2 regions of the Streptomyces sp. NPDC096339 genome follow, and region 2 is predicted to be linked to the other one. Evidence: riboswitches for the same ligand, from Rfam matches in the RefSeq annotation. Region 2 holds a riboswitch; the other holds the start of a gene.
The links. Region 2 has a riboswitch for guanidine ahead of ACIQ5Y_RS26965 (Ohr family peroxiredoxin). Riboswitches for the same ligand answer to the same signal wherever they lie in the genome.

Region 1: linked by a shared signal. The riboswitch ahead of ACIQ5Y_RS38190 (multidrug efflux SMR transporter) and the one ahead of ACIQ5Y_RS26965 (Ohr family peroxiredoxin) in region 2 are both predicted to bind guanidine.

What each region holds. Positions count from the first base shown of each region.
Region 1 covers NZ_JBIWFI010000055.1:33,647-44,637, forward strand. The annotation lists gene ACIQ5Y_RS38140 (glucose PTS transporter subunit EIIB) at 152-385, shown strand; gene rph (ribonuclease PH) at 496-1,227, shown strand; gene ACIQ5Y_RS38150 (hypothetical protein) at 1,318-1,707, shown strand; gene rdgB (RdgB/HAM1 family non-canonical purine NTP pyrophosphatase) at 1,716-2,333, shown strand; tRNA gene ACIQ5Y_RS38160 (tRNA-Leu) at 2,387-2,461, opposite strand; gene ACIQ5Y_RS38165 (HNH endonuclease) at 2,473-3,342, opposite strand; gene ACIQ5Y_RS38170 (HNH endonuclease) at 3,339-3,962, opposite strand; gene bcp (thioredoxin-dependent thiol peroxidase) at 4,100-4,567, opposite strand; gene ACIQ5Y_RS38180 (DUF3618 domain-containing protein) at 4,690-5,010, shown strand; gene ACIQ5Y_RS38185 (co-chaperone GroES) at 5,054-5,395, shown strand; guanidine-III (ykkC-III) riboswitch at 5,439-5,511, shown strand; gene ACIQ5Y_RS38190 (multidrug efflux SMR transporter) at 5,552-5,872, shown strand; gene ACIQ5Y_RS38195 (transglycosylase domain-containing protein) at 5,884-8,307, opposite strand; gene ACIQ5Y_RS38200 (ABC transporter permease) at 8,485-9,300, shown strand; gene ACIQ5Y_RS38205 (ABC transporter permease) at 9,293-10,210, shown strand; gene ACIQ5Y_RS38210 (ATP-binding cassette domain-containing protein) at 10,213-10,991, shown strand, end outside.
Region 2 covers NZ_JBIWFI010000025.1:70,370-81,360, reverse strand. The annotation lists gene ACIQ5Y_RS26990 (MFS transporter) at 1-1,046, shown strand, start outside; gene ACIQ5Y_RS26985 (M20 family metallopeptidase) at 1,043-2,230, shown strand; gene ACIQ5Y_RS26980 (hypothetical protein) at 2,286-4,376, opposite strand; gene ACIQ5Y_RS26975 (type 1 glutamine amidotransferase domain-containing protein) at 4,399-5,163, opposite strand; gene ACIQ5Y_RS26970 (AraC family transcriptional regulator ligand-binding domain-containing protein) at 5,339-6,337, shown strand; guanidine-III (ykkC-III) riboswitch at 6,393-6,452, shown strand; gene ACIQ5Y_RS26965 (Ohr family peroxiredoxin) at 6,528-6,977, shown strand; gene ACIQ5Y_RS26960 (hypothetical protein) at 6,970-7,416, shown strand; gene ACIQ5Y_RS26955 (ADP-ribosyltransferase domain-containing protein) at 7,524-9,902, shown strand; gene ACIQ5Y_RS26950 (lipase family protein) at 9,965-10,991, opposite strand, start outside.

The DNA of each region.
Region 1 (10,991 bases), on a different contig from region 2:
ACCAGTTGTGGGCAGGCGGCTGCTGATCATCATGATTCGGCAGGTAGTGGACGCGCGCTCGCGAAGATGGGCCAACCGTGCGTTACGGTGACGAAACGGACCGCACCGGTGCCGCCGAGACTCGTTCTTCGTATGACTCAGGGAGAAACACATGGCCACCAAGGCTGAGAAGATCGTCGCCGGGCTCGGCGGTATCGAGAACATCGAAGAGGTCGAAGGCTGCATCACGCGCCTGCGCACCGAGGTCGTCAACCCCGACCTCGTCGACGAAGCCGCCCTCAAGGCCGCCGGCGCCCACGGCGTCGTGAAGATGGGCACCGCCATCCAGGTCGTCATCGGCACCGACGCCGACCCGATCGCCGCGGACATCGAAGACATGATGTGAGCCTGCGCGTGAGCCGGGCGCACTGAAGCACCCCCGAGGACCCCGTACGGATGCCGCACGCACCCGAACGGGGTCTTCGCCGTTCCCCCGCACCGACTAGGCTCGGCGCCATGTCTCGCATCGACGGCCGCACGCCCGAACAGCTCCGCCCGGTCACCCTCGAACGCGGATGGAGCAAGCACGCCGAGGGCTCCGTCCTCATCTCCTTCGGAGACACCAAGGTCTTCTGCACCGCCTCCTTCACCGAAGGCGTCCCGCGCTGGCGCAAGGGCAGCGGCGAAGGCTGGGTCACCTCCGAGTACTCGATGCTGCCCCGCTCCACCAACACCCGCGGCGACCGCGAATCCGTCCGCGGCAAGATCGGCGGCCGCACCCACGAGATCTCCCGCCTCATCGGCCGCTCGCTGCGCGCCGTGATCGACTACAAGGCCCTCGGCGAGAACACCATCGTCCTGGACTGCGACGTCCTCCAGGCCGACGGCGGCACCCGAACCGCCGCCATCACCGGCGCCTACGTCGCCCTCGCCGACGCCATCGCCTGGGGCCAGAAGAAGAAGCTCATCAAGGCCGGCCGCAAGCCCCTCACCGACACCGTCGCCGCCGTCAGCGTCGGCATCGTCGACGGCGTCCCCCTCCTCGACCTCTGCTACGAGGAGGACGTGCGCGCCGAGACCGACATGAACGTGGTCTGCACCGGCGACGGCCGCTTCGTCGAGGTCCAGGGCACGGCCGAGGGCGAGCCCTTCGACCGCAAGGAACTCAACGCCCTCCTGGACCTCGCCGCCGGCGGCTGCGCGGACCTCCAGGCCATCCAGCTCAGCGCGCTGCAGCTGGAACTGTAGGCGTCCGGTTCCGCGTCTGGCAGGGTACGGGCGCACGGTGTCGAAGCCGCGCGCCCGTCCACGTATCCACACCCCTGGGGGACCAGAAACATGAAGCTCCGCAAGCACCGCATAGCGGCCGTGGCGCTGGCCGCCGCCCTCACCGTCCCCGCCCTCACCTCCTGTGACGCGATCTCCACGGCGATGGACTGCGCCAACACGGCGGTCGCCATCACGGACGGCGCGAACGACCTCCAGCAGGCGGTCTCCAACGCGGGCAACAGCCCGCAGGACGCCCAGAACGCGCTCAACCAGATCGAGACGAACCTGAAGAAGATCGGCGACCAGACGGACAACGCCGACCTGAGCAAGGCCATCAGCTCGATGAACACGGCCGTCAAGAACGTCCGCACCGCCATCGACCAGGGCAACCCGACCCCGGACATCACGCCGGTCGCCGACGCCGCCTCCGAACTCTCGAAGGTCTGCACCCCGGGATAATGGGGCGCATGTCCTCCACGCCCGCTCCCCGCCTGATCCTGGCCACCCGCAACGCGGGCAAGGTCACCGAACTCCACGCCATCCTGTCCGCCGCCGGCCTGCCGCACGAGCTGGTCGGCGCGGACGCGTACCCGGAGATCCCGGACGTCAAGGAAACCGGCGTCACCTTCGCCGAGAACGCCCTCCTCAAGGCCCACGCCCTGGCCCAGGCCACCGGCCTCCCGGCGATCGCCGACGACTCGGGCCTCTGCGTGGACGTCCTGCACGGCGCCCCGGGCATCTTCTCCGCCCGCTGGGCCGGCCGGCACGGCGACGACCGGGCGAACCTCGACCTCCTCCTGGCCCAGCTCGGCGACATCGCCGACGAACACCGCAGCGCCCACTTCTTCTGCGCGGCGGCCCTGGCCCTCCCGGACGGCACGGAACGCGTGGTCGAAGGCCGCCTCCTGGGCACCCTGCGCCACACCCCCTCCGGGACGGGCGGCTTCGGCTACGACCCGATCCTCCAGCCCCTGGGCGAGTCCCGCACCTGCGCGGAGCTGACGGCGGCGGAGAAGAACGCGATCTCCCACCGGGGGCAGGCGTTCCGGGCGCTGGTGCCGTTCGTCCGGGCGTTGCTGGGCTGAGCCCGGGTACGCCGACGGCCGGTCACCTCGTACGAGATGACCGGCCGTTGCTGTGGGCCCGGTGGGACTCGAACCCACGACACACCGGACCTAAACCGGCGCCCTCTGGCCAGCTGGGGTACGGACCCGCGCGCTCAGCTTACTGGTCGACGGCAGGTCGTTGCGATGGGATGACCGTCCTTGATCGCTTGGCGAAGGTCGGAGTCTGGCTGTGGCAGGAGGGGCACAAATAGCGGAGGTTCTCCCGACGGTTGTCCAGCCGGTCACCGTTCACGTGGTCGATCTCCAAGACGAGCCGTCGCCCGCGCCACACATCCCCTGTCCCGCACTCCGCGCATACATGCGGCACTCCGAGGTCATCCAGGGCTCGACGCAGCATCGCCGTCTTGGTGCGCGCGGAGCCCGGCTCGAGTCGCTTCAGGATCTCCGACGAGGGCATGCGCGAGGGAGAGGGGCGGCCGATGGTGTGACCTTGGCCGGTGAAGTGCTCTGTCGACAGACCGTATTCCTCGATGCTCCGCCTGGCTCTGGCGCGGCCGGCACTGTCGAGCGGGTGGCGGCCGAGTGCACGCATGACCCCCGCCATGCTCTGCGAGTCGGCGACCGCAGGTCCGATCTCCTCCAGGTCGAAGAGACGGCGCGACGAAGGGACGTCCCGGCGGGGGAAGTGCGAGGTGTCTATCCCGAACCGGTCGACGAGCTTGGCGATATGGGTGCGGGCACTGTTGTACGGCTCGACGCCCATGTAGGCGAGCATCCCCTCGATGCTGTCCGTGTGGGCGGCCGCGTCCCGGAGCCGCTCCTCCGTGTAGTGCTGCCGGATCCGTTCAGGGAGCGGCTCGTCGACGAAGTGAGACGTGTCGATGCCGTAGTGGGCCAGCCTGTCCCGCAGGTATCGGCGAGGGCCGGCCAGGAGCGGGGTGTCGAGAAGCCTCATGAGGTCCACCAGGCTGGTGGCCTGCGGCGCGGTTCGGGTCAGCAGATCCCGCGTGTACCCGACCTTGCTCATGCTGCCCGCCTCGCCTTGCGACCGCGGTACGTGTCAGTGGCCGCGTGGCAATTGGGGCACAAGAGGCGGAGGTTTTCACGTCGGTTGTCCCACCAGTCGCCGTTGATGTGATCGACCTCGTGCTTGAGCGGCCTGCCGTTCCATACCGGGCCGACGCCGCACTCGTCGCATACCTCGTGAACCCCGACTTTCAGCAGCTCTCGTCGTAGGCGTACACCGGGAATCCTGCCGTCCTGCGGATCCCTGACCGTGAGGGCCGGTCCCAGAGCGCCCTTGGGTCGCCTCCGGGCTGCGACGAAGTGCGAGGTGTCGATGCCGAGAGCCGCGATCCGCCGTGCGATGTGTGCCTGGTTCCCGCCGACGTTGCTGATGCCGAGGCGGCCGACCACCTCCGAGATGGACGTGGACTCGGCCACCAGGTGCCGAAGCCGCTCCTCCGTATGGCGTGCCCACTTCGTGGGGAAGTGGGAACAGTCGATTCCCGCCTCCCGCATCTTCGCCCGCAGATAGCGCCGGCTGCCGTTGGTCGGCGTGCCGCCGCACCACCTGACGGCGTCGTCCCAATTGTTCGTCTCGCGGGCTGCGGCTTCCAATAGCTCACGGGTGTATCGGACTGCCATCACTCCCCCTATCGGCCGCACATGCGGCCCTCGCACGGAGTAACGAACCGATAGTCGGACGGTCACGGGAAATCTCGTCCGATAAACGCGGCGACCCGCACCCCATCGGGTGCGGGCCGGTCCGGCGGGAGGTGGGCTCAGATGCCCAGGTCCTTGATGATCTTGGCTACGTGGCCCGTGGCCTTGACGTTGTAGAAGGCGTGTTCCACCTTGCCCTCCTCGTCCACGACCACCGTGGAGCGGATGACCCCGGTCACCGTCTTGCCGTACAGCTTCTTCTCGCCGAACGCGCCGTACGCGGCCAGCGTCTCCTTCTCCGGGTCGCCGACCAGGGTGACCTTCAGGTGTTCCTGCTCGCGGAACTTCGCCAGCTTCTCCGGCTTGTCCGGGGACACGCCGATCACGTCGTAGCCGGCCGTGGCCAGCACGTCCAGGTTGTCCGTGAAGTCGCAGGCCTGCTTCGTGCAGCCCGGGGTGAGGGCCGCCGGGTAGAAGTACACGATCACCTTGCGGCCCTTGTGGTCGGCGAGCGAGACCTCGTTGCCGTCCGCGTCGGGCAGGGTGAAGGCGGGGGCGGTGTCGCCCGGCTGCAGTCGCTCGCTCATGTCAACAGTCTCCTCGGGAGGGCACCAGCATCGTTATGGAACGAGACTAAGCTGACGATGAGTCCATGGGGCGCTACGCCCCATGCGGGACACGACGACGAAACGACGACGGAGGCAGCGCGGTGCCGGAAGCCAGGACCCCCGCACAGATCGAGGCGGACATCGTCCGCCGCCGCGAGCAGCTCGCCGAGACGCTCGACGAGATCGGCGTGCGGATGCACCCGAGCACGATCATCGGGGACGCGAAGGCCAGGGTCGCCTCGACCGTCGACCACACCGCCGGGCGTGCCTTCGCCGCCGTGAACCGGTGCGTCAGCGATGTGCAGGCGGGGCTGCGCGACGAGAACGGGGCTCCGCGCGTCGACCGGATCGTGCCCATCGCGCTGGTCGCCGTGGGGCTGGTCGGGCTGATCGTGGTGTCGGCGCGCCGCAAGCGGGGATGACCCTCCGGAGTACAGGGTGGGCGCGGGCAGGTAAGTTCGAGGCGTGAGCGAGAACACCACCCACGACAAGCTGCCCATCCGCATGCTCCACGACCGCGTGCTCGTGAAGTCCGACCTGCCGGAGGGCGAGCGCCGCTCGGGCGGCGGCATCCTGATTCCGGCGACGGCCGCGGTCGGCAAGCGGCTGGCCTGGGCCGAGGTGGTCGCGGTCGGGCAGAACGTACGGTCCGTCGAGCCGGGCGACCGGGTGCTGTACGACCCCGAGGACCGGGCGGAGGTCGAGGTGCGGGGGGCGACGTACGTGCTGATGCGCGAGCGGGACCTGCACGCGGTGGCCGCGGAGCGGCTGGAGGGGTCGGAGGACTCCACCGGGTTGTACCTGTAAGCGAAGCCCGAGGGGCCGGTGATCGAGATCACCGGCCCCTTTCGTGTCCCTTTGCTACGGTGGAGGAGAACCCCGACGAGACGCGCCGTACCGGGTCAATGACAAGACGACGCACCCCCGTACCGCTCGATGTCTCGTCGTCCCGGAGGTGCCGTCATGGCATGGGTTCTTCTTCTCGTCGCCGGTCTGCTTGAGGTCGGCTGGTCGATCGGCATGAAGTTCACCGAGGGTTTCACCCGGCTGTGGCCCAGTGTGTTCACGGGTGCCGGGATCGTGGCCAGCATGGTGCTGCTGTCGTACGCCGCGAAGACCCTGCCCATCGGTACCGCGTACGGGGTGTGGGTGGGCATCGGTGCCGCGGGTGCGGCCGTGCTCGGTATGGCGGTACTGGGTGAGCCCGTCACCGCCGCCCGGATCTTCTTCATCAGCCTGCTGCTGGTGGCCGTGGTGGGGCTGAAGGCCACCTCGGGGCATTAGAGGGCGTCCGGTCATTCCAGGAACGCGGAGGGCGGCGGGCGGCGGCCCGCGGCTCCGGCGCCCGTTCCCGCGTCCGCGCCCGTTCCCGTGCCCGCGTCGGTGCCCTGGGTGCCCGCGGTGGTGCCGCCCTGGTCGCCCTGGGTGGTGCCGCCGTTGTTCTGGCCGTTGTTGGTCTGCCCGTTGTTGGTTTGGCCTCCCTGGTTCTGGCCGCCGTTGTTCTGCCCGCCGTTGTTCTGGCCCCCCTGGTTCTGGCCGCCGTTGTTCTGCCCGCCGGGAGGGCTCGGCCGGTTCGGGCGGCCGGGGCGGGTCGGGGAGGGTTCCTCCGGGGTTTCCTCCGGTGAGGTCGGCTCGAAGCTGGGGGAGGGCGGGGGCGGGACCGCGCCCGGCTGGAGTTCGAGGTCGAAGTCCTCGGGGTCGGTGCCCTCCAGGGCCGTCTTCGTGTAGGCGGCCCAGATGCGGGCCGGGTAGCCGCCTCCGCCGATGCGTGCTTCGCCGAGGGCGCCGTAGAGGGATTCGAGGGTTCCGGTGTCCGGGTCCTGGCCCATCATCGCGACCACCGTGACCAGGTTCGGGGTGTAGGCGGCGAACCAGGCCGAGCGGTCCAGCTCGGCGGTGCCGGTCTTGCCGGCGGCCGGGTGGCCGGCGGCGAGGGCCGCGGTGCCGGTGCCGTTGTCGACGACGCTGACCAGCATGGACGTGGTGGTGTCGGCGGATTCGCGGCTGACGGCCTGGGTGCGGGGGCGGTCGGGGAGGCCGATGGTGTCGTCCTCCTTGGTGATCTTCTCCAGGAAGGTGTACGGGGTGCGGTGGCCGTGGTCGGCGAGGGTCGCGTACGCCTGGGTCATGTCGAGGACGCTGGCCTGGAGGGTGCCCAGGGCCATGGCCGGGCCCAGCACGAAGTTCGGGGTGTTCTCGGGGATGCCGAGGTCGACGGCGGTCTTCTTGACCTTCACCGTGCCGACGTCGACGACCATCTGGGCGAAGACGGCGTTGACGGAGAGGTCGGTGGCGGTGTTGACGGTGATGTTGCCGTAGGAGACCTGGCCCTCGTTCTCGGGGGCGTAGGGGACCCGGCTGCCGACGACTCGGCGCTTGTTGTCGCCGTTGTAGATCGTGTACGGGGTGATGCGGCGGCCGTCCTGGGTGCGGGAGTCGTTCTCGACGGCGGCCGCGAAGACGAACGGCTTGAAGGTGGAGGCGACCTGGTAGTCGTGGCGGGTCGCGTTGTTCACGAACTGCTTGGTGTAGTCGATGCCGCCGTACATGGCGACGACCTTGCCGTTGGAGGGGTCGATGGAGACGCCTCCGGCGCGTACGTAGCGGTCGGCCTTGCGCGTTTCCGGTTCGAGCTTGCTGATGACCTGGGCGTTGACGGCGTCCACGAAGGCGTTCTGGCGGCGCTTGTCGATGGTGGTGGTGATCCGGTAGCCGCCCTCGGCGAGGGTCTTCTCGTCGAGGATCTTGTTGTCGGTGATGTAGTCCTTGATGGCTTCGACGAGGTAGCCGCGCTGCCCGGAGAGTCCGGCTGCGGGGCGGACCTTGCCCGGTTCGGGGAAGCGGGTGGCGGCGCGTTCGGCGGCGGGCATCCAGTTCTTCTTGACCATGCCGTCGAGTACGTAGTTCCAGCGGGCGAGGGCGCGGTCGCGGCCCTGGGGGTGGGAGACGACGTCGAAGGCGCTGGGGGAGTTGAGGAGGGTGGCGAGGTAGGCGCCCTCGGCGGTGCTGAGTTTGCCGACGTCCTTGCCGTAGTAGGCCTGGGCGGCGGCCTGGATGCCGTAGGCGTTGCGGCCGAAGTAGCTGGTGTTGAGGTAGCCCTCGAGGATGTAGTCCTTCGACTTCTCGCGACCGAGTTTGATCGCGATGAAGAACTCCTTGACCTTGCGTTTGATGGTCTGTTCCTGGCCCAGGTAGTAGTTCTTGACGTACTGCTGGGTGATGGTGGAGCCGGACTGGGTGCCCTTGCCGGTGGCCGTGTTCCAGGCGGCGCGGAGCATCGCCTTCGGGTCCACCGCCCGCTCGGAGTAGAAGTCCCGGTCCTCGGCGGCGAGTACGGCTTCCTGGACGGTCCGGGGGATCTGGGAGAGCGGGACGTTGACGCGGTTGACCTCGCCGTCGCGGGCGAGCTGGGTGCCGTCGGAGTAGAGGTACACGTTGGACTGGGCGGTGGCGGCGGAGTTGGCCGGCGGGATGTCGACGAGCAGGTAGCCGGCGACGAGGGCGCCGCCGAGCAGCAGGGCGAGCAGGAGTACGCCGCCCAGGAGCATGCGCCAGGTGGGGACGAGGCGTCGCAGGCCGGAGCGTTGGCGGCGGGGTTCCCGGCCGCGCTTGCGGCCGGGCTTCTGCGCTCGTGGTGGCTGGGGTCGTGGCTGCTGCCGTCCGTCGGGGGAGTCCGGGTCGCGAGGGGTCCAGCCCGGGGGTGGTGACTGGTCGCTCATCTCCGGGGACTCTCCTTGCCGCCGTTCGAAATATCCACTTCTGTACCTCATTGTGTCTACCCGATGGCCGGTGATTCCGCTCCGGACGGGCGTAAATCGGTCGCGTGGATCGCCCCTCCGCACTAAGCTCGCGCGCTTTGGCCGACGTAGGAACGACGTGGGAAACGGAGGGATACGGTGCGTCAGCGAGTGGGCCTCTACCTGGCGGTGGCCGCGGGCGGGTTCCGGCGCTACGCCACGTACGGGACGGCGACGGCGGCCGGGGTGTTCACCAACACCGTGTTCGGTTTCATCCTCGCGTACACGTACATCGCGTTGTGGGACGAGCGCCCCGGTCTCGGGGGGTACGACCAGGCGCAGGCCCTGACCTTCGTGTGGGTGAGCCAGGGGCTTTTGGCGGCCGGGGCGTTGTTCGGCGGCGGCTTCCAGGAGGAGATCCAGGAGCGCGTCCGTACGGGTGACATCGCGGTCGACCTGTACCGGCCGGCGGACCTTCAGATGTGGTGGCTGGCCTCGGACATGGGCCGGGCGGGCTTCCAGCTGGTGGGGCGCGGGGTGCTGCCGCTGGTGGCGGGCTCCCTGGTCTTCACGCTGGCGCTGCCCGCCGATCCGGTGCGCTGGGCGCTGTTCCTGGTGTCGGTCGGGCTCGGCCTGGTGGTGAGTTTCGCGGTGCGCTACCTGCTGGGGTTGATGGCGTTCTGGCTGATGGACGGGTCGGGGATCAACCTGGTGGCCACCGTGGTCGCGATCTTCTTCTCGGGGATGCTGCTGCCGCTGACCGTCTTCCCGGGCGGTTTCGGCGAGTTCGTGCGGGTGCTGCCGTGGTCGGCGATCCTGCAGGTCCCGGTCGACGTGCTGATGGGCAGGCACGCGGGGGCCGGGAGCGTGGTGCGGGCGTTGGGGTTCCAGGCCTGCTGGGCGCTCGTACTGCTGGGCGTGGGGCGGGTGTTGCAGTCGGCGGCGACGCGCAAGGTGGTGGTGCAGGGTGGCTGAGACGGCGCTGGTGGAACGGGAGCCGGAGCCGAGGCGCGACCCGGAGCCGGGGCGGGCCGCGACGGCTTCCCCGCCCGAGGAGTCGCGGCGGCGCGGCCGGGCGGTGGAGGGGGTGCGGGGCTACGGGCTGATCGTGGCGATGTGGATCCGGTCGACGATGACGTACCGGACGTCCTTCCTCCTGTCGGCCTTCGGGAACGCGGCGATCACCCTCCTGGACTTCGTCGCGATCTACATCATGTTCTCCCACGTGGACGTGCTGGGCGGTTTCACGCTGCCCGAGATCGCCTTGCTGTACGGGACCTCGTCGGCCTCCCTGGGTCTGGCGGACCTGCTGATCGGCAATACGGACCGGATCGGCGTCCGGATCCGCGACGGGTCGCTGGACACGATGCTGGTGCGTCCGGTGCCGGTGCTCGCGCAGGTGGCGGCGGACCGGTTCGCGCTGCGCAGGCTGGGGCGGGTGGCGCAGGGGCTGGGGGTGCTGGGCTGGGGGCTGTGGGAGCTGTCCGAGCGGGTGGACTGGACCGCGGGCAAGGTGCTGCTGGTGCCGGTGATGATCGTGGCGGGGGCGGGGATCTTCGGCGCCGTGATGGTGGCGGGGGCGGCGTTCCAGTTCCTGGCGGGGGACGCGGCGGAGGTGCAGAACTCCTTCACGTACGGCGGGAACACGATGCTGCAGTACCCGCCGACGGTGTTCGCGAAGGACCTGCTGCGCGCGGTGACCTTCATCGTGCCGCTGTCCTTCGTCAACTGGCTGCCGGCGCTGTACGTGCTGGGGCGGCCCGATCCGCTGGGTCTGCCGGGGTGGGTGGCGTACCTGAGCCCGCTGGTGGCCTTCGTGGTGTTCCTGCCCGCGTCGCTGGCGTGGCGTGCGGGTGTCCGTTCGTACCGGAGTACGGGGAGCTAGCTGTGCGGGATGTGCTGATCTCATTGGACGGGGTCGAGAAGGTCTTCGACGTACGGCGTCGGGTGGGCCCGCTGCGCCGGGAGAAACGCCAGGTCAGGGCGGTGGACGGGATCAGTTTCGAGGTGGCGCGCGGGGAGGTGGTCGGCTACATCGGGCCGAACGGCGCCGGGAAGTCGACGACGATCAAGATGCTGACGGGGATCCTGACGCCGAGCGGCGGGCGGCTGCGCGTCGCGGGCATCGATCCGGCGCGGGAGCGGATGCGGCTGGCGCACCGGATCGGGGTGGTGTTCGGGCAGCGGACCACGCTGTGGTGGGACCTGCCGCTGAAGGACTCGTACGGGCTGATGCGGCGGATGTACCGGATCCCGGAGGCGCGGTACCGGTCGAACCTGGAGCGCTGCGTGGAGCGGCTGGACCTGGCGGAGCTGCTGGACGTACCGGTGCGGCAGCTGTCGCTGGGGCAGCGGATGCGGGGGGACATCGCGGCGGCGCTGCTGCACGATCCGGACGTGCTGTACCTGGACGAGCCGACGATCGGCCTGGACGTGGTGAGCAAGGCGAAGGTGCGGGGCTTCCTGCGGCAGTTGAACGAGGAGCTCGGTACGACGGTGCTGTTGACGACGCACGACCTCCAGGACATCGAGCAGTTGTGTGAGCGCGTGATGGTGATCGACCACGGGCGCCTGATGTACGACGGCCCGCTGGGCGGGCTGCACGCGGCGGGTTCGGTGGCGGAGGCCGAGCGGACCCTGGTGGTCGACCTGGAGCGGGAGTTCGC
Region 2 (10,991 bases):
GCCGGGGCGGCGACGCCGAGAGCAGGCGCGGTATCAGCGTGATGGTCGCCGCGCTCGTCGCGGGCCTCGCCCTCGGGCTCGTGGCCAGCGGTTTCGTGGCCAGTACGGTCGACAGTCCGACGGCGGCCCTGTGGGTGCCCGCGGTCGCCACCAGCCTGGCCCTCGCCGTCACCTGGCCGCTGCTGCCCGAGTCGGACCACCGGCCGGGCGGCCGGATCGACTGGGCGGGCGGCGTACTGCTCTGTCTCGGCCTGGCCGCCGTCATGCTGGGCCTCGGCCTCGGCGGCACTCCGGGCTGGGAGTGGACCTCCGTCCGCACCCTGGGCTGCCTGGTGGGCGGCGCGCTCGTCACCGCGCTGTGGGTGCGGGTGGAACTGCGCACTCCCCAGCCGATGATCGACGTGACGATGTTCCGCCGCCGGGGTGTCGTCGTCGTCTCGCTGGTCACCTTGACCTTCACCTTCTGCATGATCGGGCTCCAGGTCGCCAACGCGGTGTTCATGGGGACCGACCCCGCCGCGTACGGCTACGGGCTGGGCCTCGACCCGTTCGCGATCGCCGTCGGCATGCTGCCCAACCTGGTGGCCCTGGCCCTCGGGGCGCTGATCGCGCCGGCCGTGGCCGCCGCCATCAGCGACCGGCTCACGCTCGTCACCGGCTCGCTGCTGATGGCCGCCGGGTACGTGCTGTCGCTGTCCTTCCACGGCGACCTGGCCCTCTTCCTCGCGGGCACCGCCGTGGCGGGTCTGGGCACGGGATTCCTCCAGCACTCCACGCGGACGCTGGCCGTGGAGTCCGTACCGCACGACCGCACCTCGGTGGGCTCCGGCATCAACGAGCTCCTGATCAACGTCGGCGGATCCATCGGCGCGGCCGCCGTGCTGACGGTCTTCGCCTCCCGCACCCCGGCCGGGCGGCCGCTGCCCGAGCTGAGCGCCTACACCCTCTCCTGGACGGTGTGCGCCCTGGTCTCGGTGGCCGGCGCCGCCATCGCGCTGGTCTACCGCAGGCCGCGCGCCGAGCGCACCGGGCAGGTGGGCCGATGAGCGCCCCCGAGCTGCTGCGCGAGCGCGCCCGGGCCGTTCTGGCAGCGCGCCAGGACGCGGTCATCGGCCTCAGCCACGCGCTGCACGCCGATCCCGAACTCGCCTACGAGGAGCACCGCGCCGCCCGGCGCATCGCGGACCTCGTCGAGGGGGCCGGTTTCGAGGTCACCCGAGGCGCGTACGGGCTGCCGACCGCGTTCAGCGCCACCGCCGGCAGCGGCGAACTCGTCATCGGGATCTGCGCCGAGTACGACGCGCTGCCCGGCATCGGCCACGCCTGCGGCCACAACGTCAACGGCGCCGCCTCCGTGGCCGCCGCGCTGGCGCTGGCCCCGCTCGCCGACGAACTGGGCATCACCGTCAAGCTGCTGGGCACACCGGCCGAGGAGTCCGGCGGCGGCAAGGTGGACATGCTGCGCGAGGGTGCCTTCGACGACGTGGCCGCCGCGATGATGGTGCACGCCGCTCCCTCCGATTCCGTGGGCATGAGCTCGCTCGCCATCAGCAGTTGGAAGGTCGGCTACACCGGGCGGGCCGCGCACGCCGCGGCGATGCCCGAGCGCGGTGTCAACGCCGCCGACGCCATGATGATCGCCCAGGTGGCCATCGCCGCGTACCGGCAGCAGATGCGGCCCGGCGCGGTGGTCTCGGGGGTGGTCACGGGGGGCGGGGAGGCCGCGAACGTGATCCCGGCGCTGACCACGGCCGACTACGACTGCAGGGCCGTCAGCAGTGAGGAGCTCGCCGAGCTCCAGGCCCGGATCCGGGCCTGCTTCGAGGCGGGAGCCCTGGCCACGGGCGCCGAACTGGCCCTGGAGACCGTCGGGAACGACTACGCGGACCTACGCCAGGACTTCGCGATGGGCCGCAGCTACCTCACGGCCGCCCGCGACCTGGGCCGTCGGGTCCAGGACCTGGACCCGACCTTGCGGGGCGGCTCCACGGACATGGGCAACGTCTCGCACCTCGTGCCCACCATCCACCCGATGATCGGCTACGACTGCGGCGAAGCGATCATGCACAACCCCGAGTTCACCCGGTACGGAGTCACGGCCCAGGCCGACCGCGCCGTGCTCGACGGGGGGCTGGCCATGGCCTGGACGGCGATGGACCTAGCGACCGATCCGGAGCACCGCCGGTCCCTGCTGACCCGCCTGGCCGCCCGGCCCGTTCCGCAAGGCTGAGTGACGCGAGGGGTGACCCCGGGCCGCACGTGCCGGGGCCCCCTCGCCTTCGCCGCTACGGCGCGGCCACGGGCATGGCGTAGCCCAGCAGGCCCTCCCTCGTGTACGGGCCTTCGCAGTCGGCCCTGCCGCTGACGAAGTGGTCGAACACCGACGGGATGTAGCACCGGTAGAGGGGCACGGAGCCCGGAACCTGCTTGGTGTACACGTATCCGACCGCGCCGAGGGGCTGTTGGCCCTCGCACCCCGGATCGTGGGTCAGCAGCGAGTGCTCGGCCGCCTTGCACTCGTAGAGCCGGACCGTACCGGGCGCGGGGTCCCGCAGCACCTTCCAGACCCCCTCGTGGGTGAACCCGGCGGGCAGGGGGCGTGAGGAAGCCAGGTGCCCGCTGTGGGCGCGGTAGCCGCGTACCAGCGGTGCGTACGGGGTGGTGTGGCCGCTGCTGCGCTCCCAGGTGCGCAGGTAGCCCTCGGCGCCCCGCATGAGTTCGTCCACCACGTCCTGGCCGCCGGTGACCCGAATGTCCTCGATCCAGTCCGGTACGAGGCCGTAGTGGGTTCCGCCGCCGTCGGTGTTGACGTCCCAGACCCGGGAGCCGGTGACCTGCCGGTCGAGGACCGAACCGCCGTCGGGGCTGCGGAAGGGGTAGTGGACGGGGCTTCCGGCCGCGGCCCGGGGGCCGGGGAGCCAGGCGAAGCCGTTCATGTCGGTGCCGATCCCGTACCCGGCGCCGTACTTCGCCCGCAGGTCCGCGTGCCTGCGCGCCTCGGCGGTGAAGGCGGTCGCCTCGTACATGTGGCCGGTGATGAAACCGCCCAGGCGGTAGACGCGTTCCGTCCAGTTGTCGTCCATCCAGCCGTGGGTGGACAGGGCACCGGAGTACTGCTCGGCTTCGAGCACGCGCAGCGCCTGGTTCGCCGCCTTGACGCTCATGTGGTCCAGTTCCAGCATCATGTTGCGTTTCGTCATGCCCAGCACCGCGTACTCGCCGAGCGCCGTCAGGCCCCGCCGGTTGCACTGCGCCGCCTGCAAGGAGGTCCCGTACTGGGGCAGTTCGACCCCTTCGGGCAGCGCGGCGCGGACCCTGGCTTCCGCCTCCGCCTGCGAGGTGCCGGGTTCCCCGGCCGACAGGCCCGCTGCGAGTCCGAAGCCGATCGGGTTGTCGTGCTCGGGGCCGGTACAGGGCTCCGTGCTCCAGAAGGTGCCGGTCGACAGGAACTGGCCGACGTTGATCGCCATGCCCGTGGTGCCGGTGTCGAACCGGACGCCGCACAGGGCGTTGTCGAACTTGTGGCACAGGAACATGCTGCGCACGCCGAGCCGGTGCAGTTCGTCCAGGCCGCGGTCGATGTCGGCCATGGTGCAGCGGGCGCCGTCCAGCACCTGCTTGCAGCCGAACGGTTCGGAGGTCTCCACGCCGAGGACGACGGCGAGTTTGCCCTGCTCGATGACCTTGCGGGCCTGATCGGGCTCGGTGACGACCCGGAACCATCCCTTGCCGGCGCCGCCGTACATGGCGTCGACGTAGTCCTGGAGTTCGTAGGTCTTCTGGATCTGGAGCCTGATCGCGGTCATCTCGTCGCAGCCGCGGTCCTTGAAGAAGTACAGCGAGCAGATGACCCCGTTGGTGACCATGTCGTTGACCAGGACGCGCTGGCCGCCCCGCCAGGCTCGCTCGACCCAGGCGTAGTAGGTCTGCTGGTGGGTGGAGGAGTCGTGGGCCGGCCAGTCCCGGAACGTGGGCCAGCCGTTCGGGTCGTGCCGGCCGTCACCACCCTTGGTGATCATGTCGAAGAGGGCGAGGACGCCGTTCGGGTAGTGCTCGGGGCAGTCCCTCAGGGCGTCCGCCACGCCCGCCGGGGAGAAGACCTTCCCGCAGACCAGCCGTCCGCCGAAGCCCTCGTTCGACATCAGGTGGACGTGCCCGTCGACCCAGCCGCGGACCCGGCCCTGGGCGTCGGTCCCGGTGAACGGCTCGCCCGTGACGCCCACCTGCGAGTCCGGAGCCGGGCGCGCCACGGGCTCGCACCACTGCGGGCCCGCCGACGCGCCGGCGGCCGCGGGGCCGAGCACCAGGGTGAGCATCGCGAGGACCAGGCCGAATAACAGGTACCGGCGTCGTCCGAGGACCCTTCGTCGATTCATCCCGAACCCTTTCACGATGAGTTCATGACAATCTGGCCGCCTCGTGGGCACGGACCAGGGCCAGGTAGTCCGCCGCGAGCCGGTGGCAGTCGCCGGGCCACCGCGCGGAGACGTAGTTGCCGTCCTTGACGGTGAAGCCGCGTCCGGGCCGGGCGGCGGTGTCACGGACGGGCAGCGGCGGGCCGGCCAGGAAGTGGCGCGGATCGGCGAGCGCCGCGGTGACCTCCTGCTGCACGGTGGTGCGGTAGGTGCGGTAGTACCGGCCCAGCCAGAGCCGGGTCAGGTTCCACCCGGTCAGCTCCAGCAGGGAGGTCAGGGCCGTGGTGCGCCTGCCGTGGAGGACCGAGCGCCCGGTGGCGGTATCGGTGGCCCGGGCGGCGAGCAACACGCCGTGGCAGACGGCACCGACCGGCAGCCCTTGGGTGAAGACCTGGGCGAACAACCGCTGGGCGGTGGCGTCCTCCAGCAGGGTCCGCATCCCCTCGGCGTGGCCACCGGGTACGAAGAGGCCCGTGACGGCGTCCGGTTCGACGTCCGCGTAGGCCGACGGGGCGAGGAACCAGGGGTCTTCGGTGAGGCGCCGGTAGGCGGCGAGCTCGGCGCGGCGGGTCATGAGCCAGGGCGACAGCCAGGAGAAGCCGAGGTCGGTGAGCCTGGGGTCGGCGTACGCGGCCTTCCCCGCGGGGGTCGCGAACCGCACCTCGAAGCCGGCGTCGCGCAGTGCGGCCCAGGGCACCGCCGCCTCGGTCGGGTCGTAGTCGCCTGCGGGGAGCAGGAAGAGAATCACGGCGTACTCCTCTGAGCGGTGTCCGAAGGCGACCTTAGGAGCGCCCGGCGGCGCCGTCATTCACCCGGGCGGCCAACCCGTTGACTCCCCGGGCCGCCGACCGTCCCCGACCGTCCTGCCTCCCGTGCCCCGGGCGGTGTTGACGCGGCCGGTGCTCCGGCATTGACTGGCGGCCGTGTCCCTCACCGAGCCGCCCACCGTCACCTCGTGCTACGCCCTCGCCGTGCTGAGCGCCGCGGCGGAGGGCACCGGCGGTTCCGGTCCCCGGGCCCTGCCCGCGGACCGGCTGCAGTACGCGGAGATGCGTGTGCTGTGGGACGAGGTCCTCGGCGCCCGGGGCGCGGGCCCGCACACCGGGCTCCTCGTGGGGGACCGCATCCGGCCCACGGGCCTGCACATCCTGGGACACCTCGTCCTCACGAGCGCCAGCCTCGCGGAGGCCGCGCTGGCGGCGGAGCACTACCACTCCCTGGTGAGCCAGGCCGGCAGGGTGAGCGTGGACCGCCGGGGGGACGTCGGCCGGGTCCGCTACCGGCCGACCGTGGACCCGGCGGCCATGCACCCCCAGCAGGTGGAGGCGGTCGTCAGCAGCATGGTGCGGGCGGGCCGCTGGATCGCCGGCGACGGCTGGGCGCCGCTGTCCGTGTCGTTCGCGCACCCGCGTACGGGTTCGGCGGAGCCGTACGCCCGCGTCCTCGGCTGTCCGGTCGTGTTCGACGCCCCGGAGAACGTGATCACGGTCGCCAACGAGGACCTCGACAGGCGCCGACCGCTCCACGATCCGGCGCTCAACGCCCTGCACCGGGCCTACGCCGACCGGCTCCTGCACCGGCTGTCCACGCCCCCGTCCGTGGCCGATCGCGTACGGCAGTGGCTGGAGCCGGCCGCGCTCGGGGACACGGGCCCGGAGGGCCCCGCCAAGGAGCTCGGCCTCAGCGTCCGGACCCTGCGCAGGGCCCTGCAGGCGGAGGGCACCTCGTGGCGCGCGCTCCTCGACGACGCCCGCCACGGCCGGGCCCGTCGGCTGCTGGAGACCACGATCCTGCCGCTGGACCGGATCGCGCCGCTCGTCGGCCTGAGCGGTGCGACGGCCCTGGTGCGCGCCTTCACCCGGTGGGAGGGCATGCCTCCCGGGGCGTACCGCAGCCGCGGGGCCGGACCCGGCGGCGGGTGAGGAAGGTCACCGCCCGGCGGGTCCCCGGGCGGCCGTGTCCGTTGCTAACTTGTCCGGCGGCCTTGCGAGGCCCCGGACGAGATGCGCCGTACCCGGTTACGCACGACGACGCGCGAGGTGCCGCCGACGCGGCGCCGACCGCTGTCCGCACCCGGGCAGCGTCCTCGTCGAGCAAGATGGGCCGTACGCCATGACCGTGCCACTCACCCGCAGCCTGTACCGGACGACCGCGCACGCCGCCGGGGGCCGTTCCGGATCCGTCCGCACGGACGACGGGCGCCTGGACGTCCGTCTCGCCCCGCCGCGCAAGAAGGTGCCCGGCACCACCAATCCCGAGCAGCTGTTCGCGGCCGGTTTCGCGGCCTGCTTCACGTCCGCGCTCGCGGAGGTCGCCGCCGAGTTCGGGGCGGACGCCTCCGCCGCGCGCGTGGCCTGCGAAGTGCAGCTCGGCACCACGGACACCCCGGCCGGCTACGGCCTCGCGGTGGCCCTCACGGTCAGCCTGCCGGGGTGGCGGGCGGCGGACCTCCAGCCGCTGCTGCACCGGGCGGACGCGGTCTGCCCGTACTCGCAGGCGGTACGCGGCAACGTACCGCTGACCCTCCTGGCCGTGGACGACCCCGCCGCCGACCGTGCCTGAGCCCGAGCCGCCGGCGGACCGGTTCCCGGGCGGGCCCGGCATCCCGGTGCCCGAGTACGGTGCCTGGCTGCGCCGCGGCATCAGCCGCGACGGCGGACCTCTCGTGGAGGACCGCGAGGTGGTGTGGCTGCAGGCCGGCCCGTACTACGCCGACAGCCGGGGCTTCGCCGGTACGACCTCCTTCGACGGATCCCAGGTGCGTTTCCACCACCTCACGGGCGAGTCCGGCGAGGACACCGGCACCTTCCGGCGGGAGGGCGCGAACCTCGTCGAGCGGGGCACCAACCCGGACGGGGGCACCTTCCTGGAGATCTGGACCCCGCTGCCCGGCGCGGACGGCGGCGCCGGTTCCTGGGCCGGCCGGGACCATCACGTGGTGCGCGTCGGTCGGCACGTGGTGCACGTCGATTCCCGTGCGGGTACCTACTGGCGGCTGTGAAGCGGAGCCCTGACGGAAGGTCATCGTCCCCTTGCCGGAACGGCGTTGTCAGTGGTGGCGGCTAGGTTCGAGGTGTTGCAAGGGCCGTTTCCCGACAGGAGTGGACGATGACCGAGAGCAGTGTTCAGCCCGTGCTCAGGGTTGTACTGACAGACGTCAACGAGCGTGTGGTGGAGGCGTGGAGGGCGGCTTTCGCGGACACCCCCGGCATCGAGATCCGCCGGGGCTCGATCCTGGACGAGGACGTCGACGCCTGGGTCACGCCGACGAACTCCCGGGGCCGGATGGACGGCGGGGTCGACGCCGTCATCAAGCGGCACCTCGGATCCGGCATCCAGCTGCGGGTGCAGCGCGCGATCCGCGACCGGTTCGGGGGAACGCTTCCGGTGGGCAGCGCGGTCTGCGTCCCGTCGGGGGCGACCGTCCCCCGGTACCTGATATCGACGCCGACCATGGTTCGGTCCTCGCAGAACGTGAGTGCCACGCTGAACGTGGCCCTGGCGTGCGCCGCCGCGTTCCAGGCAATCCACCGGCAGAACCGGAAGCAGCCCGGCAGCATCCGCTCGGTGGCGCTGGTCGGGATGGGCGCGCAGACCGGCCGGGTCCCGGCCAGGGTGTGCGCGAACCTGATGTGGACCGGCTACACGCTCTTCCACGACCACTGGTTCGAGGACGACGACGAGCTGCGTGCCACGATCACCACGCAGCTGGACGGCATCGAGAGCGCCCCGGTCGAGCAGCGGGTGCGCATCGTGCCGCCGCAGGCCCCGGCCCCGGCCGCCGCTCCGGAGCCGGTGCCTGTGCCGGTGCAGGAGTCGGTGCCTGTGCTGGTGCAGGAGTCGGTGCAGGAATCGGTGCAGGAGTCGGTTCCGGCAGCGGCCTCCGAGCCTGCCCAGCCCGTCGCGGACGACCCCCTGGCTCTCGCCGAACTCTTCGACGGGGGCGGTGAGCCCTGGCTTCCGCTCCTGAAGCCCGTCATCGAGGCGCGGCCGGACGCCGCCCGGTTCATCGGGAAGGGGCGCAGCCCCGAGGTCGTCCCGGTCCGGGAGCTGACCTTCCAGGCGCTGAAGCCCAACCCGCCGCACAAGTGGAAGGTCGTCGTCTTCGGTCAGAACCCGTACCCGCGCCCGGAGAGCGCGACGGGCATCGCCATGTTCGACAACACCTTCAACGACTGGAAGGACAGCCAGTTCGGCCGGGTCGTCAGCATCCGCTGCATCATCAAGGCGGCGGCGATGTGGAAGTACGGCATAGCGAAGAAGACGCCCATCGCCGATGTCCGCGCGCTGCTCAAGGAGCGGGAGACGGTCCAGCCTCCCGAGTGGTTCCAGGCGATGCTGACCCAGGGCGTGCTGCTGCTCAACGCCTCGCTGACCGCCAGCGGCGACGGGGCGATGGGCGCCGACCAGCACACGGCGTTCTGGCGGCCCGTCGCCGAACGGATCGTCGAGGAGATCCTCAAGGCCAAGCAGGAGGCCGACGAGGAGGACCGCGGGGTCGTGTTCGCATGGTGGGGAGCGCACGCCCGGAGCCTGAAGAAGGTCGTCCTGCGGCTCCAGGAGAAGTACCCGGACGTCGAGGTCCGCCACATCGACCACGCGAACCCGGCGGCGCAGGGTGACATCTTCTGCGAGGGCGACCACTTCGCCATGGTCAACGAGGCCCTCGCCTCGCTGGGCGCCGACGGGATCGACTGGTTGCCGAGCAAGGGGTGGAACGAGGCGGCGGCCGCCGCCGGCGGCGGGGGCGGGGGTGTCGCGGCACGCATGGGCGCCTTCATCGAGTCGACCATGAACCTGCACCAGCTGTACCTGGAGCGACTCACCAGCGTCAAGGACGAGGGCCTGGTCCTCCCCGCGATCACCGGCGTGTTCGACACTCCGCTGATGGACTTCCAGGAGGCCGTCGCCCCGGTCGCCAAGACGCTGTCCGGGATCGCCGGACACATCGACCGGTCGAGGGACTTCGGCAAGCGGAGGGCGGACGAGACGTCCGCGGGCCTGTCCGCCGACGCGATCGCCGCGCTCTACCTCTACACCTGCGAGTCCGCCTTCTACCGCGAGATCAACGCCGTCCTGCGTTCCCCGGACCGCACCAGGGTCACGCCCTACCTGCCGTACCTGCGGCTGCTGTTCTCGGCGGTCTCGGGGCTGCCCGCCCACACGCAGCCGCTGTGGCGGGGCGTGTCGCTGGACCTGCGGTCGCAGTACCCGGTGGGCCGCACGGTGACCTGGTGGGGCGTCTCCTCCTGCACCTCCGAGCTGAAGGTGGCCCGGTCCTTCCTGGGCAGCCGGGGCAAGCGGACCCTCTTCGAGGTGACGCCCTCCCAGGCGGTCGGGATCCGCAACTTCTCCGCCTTCACCGGGGAGGAGGAGTACATCCTCGCGCCGGGCACGCAGCTCAAGGTGACGGACGTGAAGAGCGAGCGCGGCGGGCTGTGCACGGTCAGGCTCACCGAAGTGGCCGACGCCTCGATGGTGTCCTGACCCGTCCTCCCGGGGCCCCGCCGTGCCATTGCACACGGCGGCGCCCCGGGACCCGTGGAGCGTCAGGAGGCCGGCACGGTCTTCTCGGGCGCCAGGGAGTTCCCGGCCGGAATGCGGCCGCAGTCGGACGGTGCGGTCCTGCCCGCGAACCGGTCGTTCATCCAGCCCATCGCGAGGGGCGCCCAGACGACGGGCACGCCGACGTGGCTGAGCAGGTCGAACTGCTTGTATTCGATCGATCCGTTGCCGGTGGAGCAGTACTGGCGGGCCAGTGCCCGGACGTCTCCGGCCACCATGACCCCGTCACCGGTGCCGATGCCCGGGCGGTTGCCGAAAGTGCCCTCCAGGACTCCCCCGTTGCCCTGGGCGATGAACCCCGGGACGGCCGGGGTGGGCGCCGAGCCGAGGTTGATCCTGTTCACCGCGTCGACGAAGGCGGGCACCGAATTCGGGTCGGCGTACTGCGGCTTCGCCATCTGCTTCCAGGTCAGCCCGGGGTAGTGGCCCAGTGCGTCGACGATCGACCCGCGCTCCAGCTTCTGGTACACCTCCAGCCCGTAGCCGTTCAGGTAGGGCTTCAGGTCGATGCCGTACGACCGGGAGACGCCGATGAGCGCCATGGGGATGACCCCGGTCCACACGAGGGAGCCGTCCACGTACTTGAGGTTGTGCGCGGGATCCACGAGGAGACCGCCCTCGGCGAATCCCACGAGCTTGGCGTTGACCTCGGGAGCGTAGGCCGGCGCCAGCGCGGCCGCCCAGTTGGTCGCGATGGCGCCGCCCGAGTACCCCATCAGCCCGAACCTGGTGTCCTGGCTCATACCGGTCTGCGCGGACCTGGTCGCGGCGCGGATCGAGTCCAGGGTGTTGGTCGCGTACTCCGGGCCGGCCGCGAAGTTCGCGGTCTGCCCCTCGGTGTCGGGGATGACCAGGTTGTAGCCCTGCAGGAGCAGCGGCACCAGGAAGAGGGATTCGGCGTTCGCGATGGCGCCGCCCAGGGTGAGACCGCCGGCGATGGCCCGGGACGGGCCGTCCTCCGGGTTGAGCGAATCGTAGAACGACTGGTAGGACACCGCCTTGCCGCTGTCG